Regions from separate parts of the Actinoplanes sp. NPDC023714 genome, predicted to be linked through region 2. Evidence: riboswitches for the same ligand, from Rfam matches in the RefSeq annotation. Region 2 holds a riboswitch; the other holds the start of a gene.
The links. Region 2 has a riboswitch for glycine ahead of gcvP (aminomethyl-transferring glycine dehydrogenase). Riboswitches for the same ligand answer to the same signal wherever they lie in the genome.

Region 1 (4,698 bases), on a different contig from region 2:
AACACTCGATCACGTTGACCGCGAGCCCGCCGCGCGCCGTCTCCTTGTACTTCACCTTCATATCAGCGCCGGTCTCCTTCATGGTCTTGATGACCTTGTCGAGGGAGACGTGGTGCCGGCCGTCGCCGCGCAGCGCCATCCGGGCCGCGGTGACCGCCTTGACCGCGGCCATCCCGTTGCGCTCGATGCACGGGATCTGCACGAGCCCGCCGACCGGGTCGCAGGTCAGGCCGAGGTTGTGCTCCATGCCGATCTCGGCGGCGTTCTCCACCTGCTCGGGGGTGCCGCCGAGCACCTCGCACATGCCGGCCGCCGCCATGGCGCAGGCCGAGCCGACCTCGCCCTGGCAGCCGACCTCGGCCCCGGAGATGGACGCGTTCTCCTTGAACAGCAGCCCGATCGCGCCGGCCGCCAGCAGGAAGCGCACCACGCCCTCGTCCGAGGCGCCGGGCACGAAGTCGAGGTAGTAGCGGAGCACCGCCGGGATGATTCCCGCGGCGCCGTTGGTGGGCGCGGTCACGACGCGGCCGCCGGCCGCGTTCTCCTCATTCACCCCCATGGCGTACGCCGTGAGCCACTCCATGGCGTGCTCCGCCGAATTACCGGCCGCCCGCAGCTGGACGGCGGTGGCGGCGGCCCGCCGCCGGACCTTGAGCCCGCCCGGGAGCAGGCCCTCGGTGGACAGGCCCGCGTCGACGCACGCGTTCATCACCGACCAGATCCTGAGCAGCCCGGAGCGGACCTCCGCCGCGGGCCGCCACGCGGACTCGTTCGCCAGCATCAGGCCGGAGATCGACAGCCCGGTCGACCGGGTGAGGCTCAGCAGATCGGAACCGGACGCGAACGGATGCGGGACGGGCGCCTGTGACCCTCGTACCGGGGCGAAGAGGTCTCCCACCACGAAGCCGCCGCCGACCGAGAAATACCGCTTCTGCAGGAGCTCGGCGCCATCGGCGCCGAGCGCCGTGAACACCATCCCGTTGGGGTGCTCGGGCAGGGATCGGCGGCGGTGCAGCACGAGGTCCACGGCGAACGGCAGGTCGCCGGTCGCGGGCTCGCGGGTCACGTCCACCGTCTCCGGGTCGCACCCTTCCAGGCCGAGCAGCACCGCCTTCGGCGTGCCGTGGCCGTGACCGGTCGCGCCCAGCGAGCCGAACAGCTCGGCCCGCACCGACGCCACGCCGCCGACATCGGTCAGCCGGCCGGCGAACATCCGGGCGGCGCGCATCGGGCCGACCGTGTGCGAGCTGGACGGGCCGATGCCGATCGAGAAGAGGTCGAACACGGAGACGGCCATGATCATGACTCCGGTGAGATCAGCGCGGCGTAGGCCGCGGCGTCGAGGACCTCGGGCGTGCCGGTCACCCGTACCCGGTAGAGCCAGCCGGCGCCGTATGGATCGGAGTTGATCAGCCCCGGGTCGTCGGCGAGCGCCCTGTTGACTTCCACGATCTCTCCATCGGCCGGCGCGTACACCTCGCTGACGGATTTGGTCGACTCGATCTCGCCGCACGGGTCGCCGGCCTTCGTGACCGTCCCCACCTCGGGCAGGTCGACGAAGACCACGTCGCCGAGCGCGTCCGCGGCGAACGCGGTGATGCCGACCGTGGCGATCTCGTCGTCGGTGAGCCACTCGTGGTCGCGGCTGTAGCGGAGGTTCAGGGGGATCACTGGGGGCTCCTGCGGTAGAAGGGCAGTGCGACGACTTCGGCGTCCTCGCGGGTTCCCCGCACGTCGACGACCAGCCGGGTTCCGGGGGTGGCGAAGACGGGCGGGACGTAGGCCATCGCGATCGGGTGGCCCAGCGTGGGCGACGGGGCGCCGCTGGTGACCTCGCCGACCCGGTCGCCGCTGACCGGGTCGAGCACGGCGTGGCCGGCGCGGGGCGCCCGGCGCCCGGCGGTGACCAGGCCGGTCAGCACCGTCGCGGTGCCCTCGGCGGCGGCCCGGCGCAGCGCCTCGGCGCCCACGAAGTCCGGCTTGTCGAGGGCGACGACGCGGCCGAGGCCGGCGTGGAACGGGGTGGTCCGCACGGTGAGCTCGTGGCCGTAGAGCGGCATGCCGGCCTCGAGGCGCAGCGTGTCCCGGCAGGCCAGCCCGGCCGGTTTCGCCCCGCCGGCGGCCAGGGCGTCCCAGACGGCCTCGGCGTCCGCGTCCGCGCAGTAGATCTCGAAGCCGTCCTCGCCGGTGTAGCCGGTGCGGGCCAGGAGCACGTCGCGGCCGGCCACCTCCGCGGGCCGGATGCCGTAGTAGGGCAGGTCGTCGCCGGCGCCCACGACCTTCACGGCGTGCGGGCCCTGGACGGCGATGAGCGAGCCGCCGGCGTCGGTGATCTCCACGGCGAAGCCGTTGGCGTGCTCGCCCAGCACGGCCCGGACCATCGCGGCGTTGGCGGCGTTCGCCACCACCAGGAACCGGTCCTCCGCGAGCCGGTAGACGACCAGGTCGTCGAGGACGCCGCCGGTCGTGTGGCAGAGCATCGTGTACCTGGCCCGGCCCGCCTTGACCGTGGACAGCCGCCCGGCCAGCGCGTAGTCGAGGAACTCGGCGGCGTTGCGCCCGGTCACCGCGATGCGGCCCATGTGGCTCAGGTCGAACAGGCCGGCCGCGGTCCGCACGGTGTGGTGCTCGGCGAGGTCGCTGCCGTAGCGCAGCGGCATGGTCCAGCCGGCGAACGTGGTGAGGCTCGCGCCGAGGCGCGCATGGACGTCGAAGAGCGCGGTGCGTCTCACGGGAGGCTCCAGGATCGAGAAGGGTGGGCCTCCCTCGCTCTGTCATGGGGCCTGAGAGCTTCACCGCCTCCGCGTGGGGCGGCTTGCACCGTGGGCGCGTCCCAGGGGACGGCTTTCCAGAGTCGCCTGCATCGCAGCGGTACGGGGGCCTGAGAGATTCTGAGGGAGAAGTTGCTCCTTCGGCGTCCGATTCACGAGAATCGGAGCTCTCCCGCTGCGGGTGAACGGCTTGTTCAGTTGTGGCTGCAAGCTATCCGGGCCCTCATGATCACGTCAAGCGCTCACCGATCGGCGCAACCTGCCGACAGGAGGACCGTGGGGGCGATCAGCTGCTGGCTCGCGGTCGCCGTCTGCGCCACGGCCATGACCTACTTCATCGTCCGCTCGCTGCCGCGGATCGCCGCGGACGACCCGCAGCGGCGCTTCTGGCGGACGTTCGCGGCCGCCGGGGTGATCTTCAGCGCCGGCGAGTGGATCCAGCTGGCCCAGACGATCGCGGCGCCCTCGTCGGTGGAGGCGCTCACCGGCACCGGCGCGGCCCGCACGGTCGCGCTCGCTCTCGGCGGGTCCGCGCTCGTGGCCGTCCTCGCGACCTATCCACTGCCGCACCGTTCCGCGCACGTCCGGCTCTGCTACCACCTCGACCTGGCGACCGTGGTGGTGGCGGCCGGCGTCTACGGCATCTACTGGACGGTGACCGGCTCGGCGTTCACCCAGAACCTGGCCGGGATCGCGGCCGGGCCGGTGGTCGCCATGATGGCCGCGTTCACGGCCGGCCGGCTCTACCTCAGCGGTGCGGCGCCGTTCCACTGGCACGTCGGGGTGGTCGGGCCGGTCGCCGCGATCGCCGAGGGGGTCGCCCGGGCGCTCGGCCCGGCGCTGGCCCGGGAGGGCCGGCCCGGACTCGTGTTCGTGCTCAGCGTCGGCTCGCACGTGATGCTGCTCGGCACGGCCTGGCTCCAGTACCGCCGGTATCGCGCGGTGGCGCCCCGCGTGCGACGGAGGCCGTACAGTGTCCTGCCCTATCTCGCTCTCGCGGCGGTCTTCGGCCTGCTGGTGGCGACGCTCGCGATCTACGGCCTCGACCTGCGGGCGTGGATCATCCTGGGTGGCGCGGTGACGTGCAGCGCGATCGTGGTGGCCCGGCAGCTGATCGCGTTCATCGACAACGCCCGCCTGCTGACCGAGCGGGACGCGCTGGCCGAGCGGTTGCACACGATGGCGTTCACCGACAGCCTGACCGGCGCCCGCAACCGCGCCTTCTTCCTGGACGCGCTCTCCTCCGCGCTGGAGTCCGGCGCCGACGTCGGGGTCATGCTCGTCGACCTCGACGACTTCAAGCCGGTGAACGACCGCTTCGGGCACGCGGCCGGCGACGCCGTGCTGGTCGAGGCCGCCCGGCGCCTGCGGGAGTGCGTCCGCGACGCCGGCCTGGTGGCCCGCCTCGGCGGCGACGAGTTCGCGATCCTGCTGCCGGACGGCGACGGCACCGGCGCCGGCATCGCGGAACGGATCGTCGCGGCCTTCGCGGACCCCTTCCGGCTGCCGTCCGGGGACCGGGTGGTGACCGGGGCCAGCGTCGGTCTCGCCGCCGGTTCCTTCACCGGCGCCTCGCACGCGCTCAGCGTCGCCGACCAGGCCATGTACCAGGCCAAGAACGACGGCAAGGGGTCCTTCAGGAGATCGGCAGCGTCAGCGTGAAGATGCTGCCGCCCTTCGGGTTCGGCTCGTAGCCGGCCGTCCCGTCGTTCGCCTCGGCGAGCCCCTTGACGATGTAGAGCCCCAGGCCGTGGCCCTTGATCGCCGGGCTCATCCCGGCCGCCCGGGTGAACCTGTCGAACAGGTGCGGCCGCAGGTCCTCCGGGATGCCCTCGCCCTCGTCGCACACCCCGATCACCGCGGTGCCGCCGCGCCGCTCGACGATCACCTCGGTGACGCCGCCGCCGTACTTGGCCGCGTTCGTGCA
Region 2 (4,698 bases):
TTCAACACGGGCCCCACGAGTACGCAGAGTAACGAATTGAAGACGGCGCAGGCCGCGATCCCCCGTTGAGGACCGCGACCTGCGCAAGCGATGGACGTGGTCCGGCTCAGTCCTCGAACGCCTCGGGCGACGGGCACGAGCAGACCAGGTTCCGGTCGCCGAACGCCCCGTCGATGCGGCGCACCGGCGGCCAGTACTTCGCAGCCCGGTCCACCCCGGCCGGGAACGCGGCGACCGACCGCGGGTAAGCGTGCTCCCACGCGTCCGCGGAGACCGCGGCCGCGGTGTGCGGCGCGTTCGCCAGGGGGTTGTCGTCCTTCGGCCAGACGCCCGCCGCGACCTGGTCGATCTCACCCTTGATCGAGATCATCGCGGCGATGAACCGGTCGAGCTCGGCGAGGTCCTCGCTCTCGGTCGGCTCCACCATGAGGGTGCCGGCGACCGGGAACGACATGGTCGGCGCGTGGAAGCCGTAGTCGATCAGCCGCTTCGCGACGTCGTCGACACTGACCCCGGTGGCCTTCGTGATCGGCCGCAGGTCGAGGATGCACTCGTGCGCGACCAGGCCGTTGTCGCCGGCGTAGAGCACCGGGAAGTGCTCGCGCAGCCGCACCGCCGTGTAGTTCGCGGCGAGGACCGCCGCCGCGGTGGCCGCGGCCAGCCCGTCCGGGCCCATCATCCGCACGTACGCCCACGAGATCGGCAGGATGCCGGCGCTGCCGTGCGCGGCCGCCGAGACGGCGTGGTGGTCGCCCTGCTCGAGCGGGTTGCCGGGCAGGAAGCCGGCGAGGTGCTGCCGGACCGCGACCGGGCCGACGCCGGGACCGCCGCCGCCGTGCGGGATGCAGAACGTCTTGTGCAGGTTGAGGTGGCTGACGTCGGCGCCGAACTTGCCGGGCTTGGCGAAGCCGACCAGCGCGTTGAGGTTCGCGCCGTCGACGTAGACCTGGCCGCCGGCCTCGTGCACCTGGGCGCAGAGCTCGGCGATCCGGGTCTCGTAGACGCCGTGCGTGGACGGGTAGGTCACCATGATCGCCGAGAGGTTGTCCCGGTGCTTCTCGATCTTGGCGGCCAGGTCGTCCATGTCGACGTTGCCGTCCGCGTCGCAGGCCACCACGACGACCCGCATGCCGGCCATCACGGCGCTGGCCGCGTTCGTGCCGTGCGCGCTGGACGGGATGAGGCAGACGTCGCGGTGGGTCTCGCCGCGCGAGCGGTGGTAGCCGCGGATCGCCAGCAGGCCGGCCAGCTCACCCTGCGAGCCGGCGTTCGGCTGCACGCTGACGGCGTCGTAGCCGGTGATCTCGGCGAGCCAGGACTCCAGCTGGGCGACCAGGTCCTCGTACCCCTGGGTCTGGTTGGCCGGCGCGAACGGGTGGATGTTCGCGAACTCCGGCCAGGTGACCGCCTCCATCTCGGTGGTGGCGTTCAGCTTCATCGTGCAGGAGCCGAGCGGGATCATGCCCCGGTCCAGCGCGTAGTCGGAGTCCGACAGCTTCCGCAGGTAGCGCAGCATCGCGGTCTCGGAGTGGTGGGTGTTGAAGACCGGGTGGGTCAGGTACTCGGTGGTCCGGCGCACCAGCGACACGTCGGCCGGGCCGGCGACGGTCGCGCCGAACGCCGCGAGGACGGTCGCGACGTGCGCGGCCGTGGTCGTCTCGTCAGTGGAGACCGAAACGTGGTCGGCGTCGACCAGGCGCAGGTCGACACCCTCGGCGGCGGCCGCCGCGACGATCGCCGCGGCGCGGCCCGGGACCCGCGCGGTCACGGTGTCGAAGAAGACCGGCCGGGTGATCTCGATCCCGGCGGCGGTCAGGCCGCCGGCGAGGGCGCGGGCGTGGTCGTGGGCGCGCTCGGCGATCGCCCGCAGACCCTGCGGGCCGTGGTAGACGGCGTACATGCTGGCCATGACGGCGAGCAGGACCTGCGCCGTACAGATGTTGCTGGTCGCCTTCTCCCGCCGGATGTGCTGCTCGCGGGTCTGCAGCGCCAGCCGGTACGCGGGCGCGCCGTCGGCGTCCTTGGACACCCCGACGAGCCGGCCCGGCAGCGAGCGTTCGAGCCCGGCGCGCACCGCGAGGTAGCCGGCGTGCGGGCCGCCGAAGCCGAGCGGCACGCCGAAGCGCTGGGTGGTGCCGGCCGCGATGTCCGTGCCGATCTCGCCCGGGGCGCGCAGCAGGGTCAGCGCCAGCAGGTCGGCCGCGACCGTGACGAGGGCACCCTGGGCGTGCGCGGCCTCGACGAGCGCCGCGTGGTCGCGGACCGCGCCGGACGCGCCCGGGTACTGCAGGTGCAGGCCGAAGAACTCCTCCGGGAGCTCCGCCGCGTCCAGGTCGACCAGGACGACCTCGATGCCGAGCGGCTCCGCCCGGGTGCGCAGCACGCTGAGCGTCTGCGGCAGCGTGTCCGCGTCCACGGCGTACACCTGGCTCTTGACCTTGGAGGCGCGCCGCGCGAGCGTCATCGCCTCGGCGACCGCGGTGGCCTCGTCGAGCATCGACGCGTTGGCGGTGGTCAGCCCGGTCAGGTCGGTGACCATGGTCTGGAAGTTGAGCAGCGCCTCGAGCCGGCCCTGGCTGATCTCCGGCTGGTACGGGGTGTACGCCGTGTACCAGGCCGGGTTCTCCAGCACGTTCCGCTTGATCACCGCGGGGGTGTGCGTGCCGTAGTAGCCGAGGCCGATCATCGGGGTGGCGACCGTGTTGCGGCTCGCGATCGCGCGCAGCTCGGCGATCGTCTCCTCCTCGGAGAGGCCGGCCGGCAGGTCCAGCTCACCGTGGAACCGGATCGACTCCGGGATGGCGGCGTCCATCAGCTCGTCGAGCGAGTTGTAGCCGACGGCCTTGAGCATGTGGGTCTGCTCGTCCGAACCCGGACCGATGTGACGGGGTACGAAGGGTGACGTCATGGGCGACTCCAGGCTCTCTGAGAAGGTCGGCACGCAACCTCCCCCTCTGTCATACCCAGACGGGTACTTCAGAGCGCCTGCCCACGCGGTCCTTCTGCCTGAGAGTTTTCCGGGGAGGGTTTGCCCCTTCGGCGCCGTCGCGAGGACGGTCTCTTCCGCACAGGTGTTGCCGGCACGACCAACCTACCAGCGCGCACCCGGTGGGATCACCGTCCTAGGGTGTGGTGTGTGACGTACACCCCTGATTCCACCCGCTACGACGCCATGACCTACCGGCGCTCCGGTCGCAGCGGCCTGAAGCTCCCCGCCATCTCCCTCGGCCTCTGGCACAACTTCGGCGACACCCGCGCCTTCGAGACGCAGCGCGCCATCGTGCGCCGCGCGTTCGACCTCGGCGTGACCCACTTCGACCTGGCGAACAACTACGGCCCCCCGCCCGGCAGCGCCGAGGCGAACTTCGGCCGGCTCCTCGCCGGCGACCTCAAGCCGTTCCGGGACGAGCTGATCGTCTCGACGAAGGCCGGCTACACCATGTGGGACGGGCCCTACGGCGACTGGGGATCGCGCAAGTACCTGGTGTCGTCGCTGGACCAGTCGCTGCGGCGGATGGGCCTCGACTACGTCGACATCTTCTACCACCACCGGCCCGACCCGGAGACGCCGCTCTACGAGACCGCTGCGGCTCTCGACGCGATCGTCCGGTCGGGCAGGGCGCTCTACGTCGGCATCTCCAACTACAAGTCGGCGCAGGCCGCGGAGATCGCCGGCATCCTGCGGGACCTCGGCACCCCGCTGCTGATCCACCAGCCCTCCTACTCGATCCTCAACCGCTGGATCGAGCACGACCGGCTGCTCGACACCCTCGAGGACGCCGGCGCCGGCTGCATCGCGTTCAGCCCGCTGCAGCAGGGCCTGCTCACCGACCGCTACCTCGGCGGCATCCCGGACGACTCGCGGATCCGCACCAGCGTCTTCCTCAACGAGAGCGCCCTGGACAGCAAGACCATGGGCCGGCTGCACGCGCTCAACGACATCGCGAAGCGCCGCGGCCAGTCCCTCGCCCAGCTGGCCCTCTCCTGGGCGCTGCGCGACCAGCGGATGACCAGCCTCATCATCGGCGCCTCCAGCGTCGGCCAGCTGGAGAACAACATCGCCGCCCTCGCCGGTCCCGCGCTGACCGCCGCCGAGCTCGACGAGATCGACGGAACGGTCATCGACCTCTGATGATCGGCCTCGCACTGTCGGTCGTGGTCGGCTCGCGGGCCTACGGACTGTCCGGTCCCGGGTCCGACCACGACCGGCGGGGCGTCTTCGTGGCGCCCACCCGGTCCTTCTGGAGCCTCGACAAGCCCCCGACGCACTTCGACGGCCCCCGCGACGAGGAGTTCAACTGGGAGGTCGAGCGCTTCTGCGCGCTCGCGGCGCAGGCGAACCCGACGGTCCTCGAAGTCCTCTGGTCGCCGCTCGTCGAGACGATCACGCCGGACGGCGCGGCCCTGCGCGGGGCACGGCAGGCGTTCCTCTCCCGGCGCGTTGCCGAGACGTACGGCAGCTACGCCCGCGACCAGCTCAAGAAGGTCGACGCCCGCCGGGCCCGCACCGGCGAGACCAACCACAAGCAGGCCATGCACATGATCCGCCTGCTGATGGCGGGCGCCCACGTGCTGCGCACCGGCGAGGTCCTGGTCGACGTCACCCCGCTGCGCGACCGGCTGCTCGCGGTCAAGCGCGGCGACGTTCCCTGGCCCGAGGTCACCGCCTGGTCCGCGGACCTGCAGGCCGACCTGGCC

Region 1: it holds a riboswitch for glycine, as region 2 does, so the genes downstream of both, gcvT (glycine cleavage system aminomethyltransferase GcvT) here and gcvP (aminomethyl-transferring glycine dehydrogenase) in region 2, are expected to answer to the same signal.

Annotation. Positions count from the first base shown of each region.
Region 1 covers NZ_JBFAAR010000010.1:242,653-247,350, forward strand. The annotation lists gene AB0G10_RS34820 (L-serine ammonia-lyase) at 1-1,297, opposite strand, end outside; gene gcvH (glycine cleavage system protein GcvH) at 1,300-1,671, opposite strand; gene gcvT (glycine cleavage system aminomethyltransferase GcvT) at 1,668-2,732, opposite strand; glycine riboswitch at 2,860-2,956, opposite strand; gene AB0G10_RS34835 (GGDEF domain-containing protein) at 3,048-4,433, shown strand; gene AB0G10_RS34840 (PAS domain S-box protein) at 4,408-4,698, opposite strand, start outside.
Region 2 covers NZ_JBFAAR010000002.1:610,419-615,116, reverse strand. The annotation lists gene gcvP (aminomethyl-transferring glycine dehydrogenase) at 107-2,908, opposite strand; glycine riboswitch at 2,985-3,076, opposite strand; gene mgrA (L-glyceraldehyde 3-phosphate reductase) at 3,137-4,132, shown strand; gene AB0G10_RS10710 (nucleotidyltransferase domain-containing protein) at 4,132-4,698, shown strand, end outside.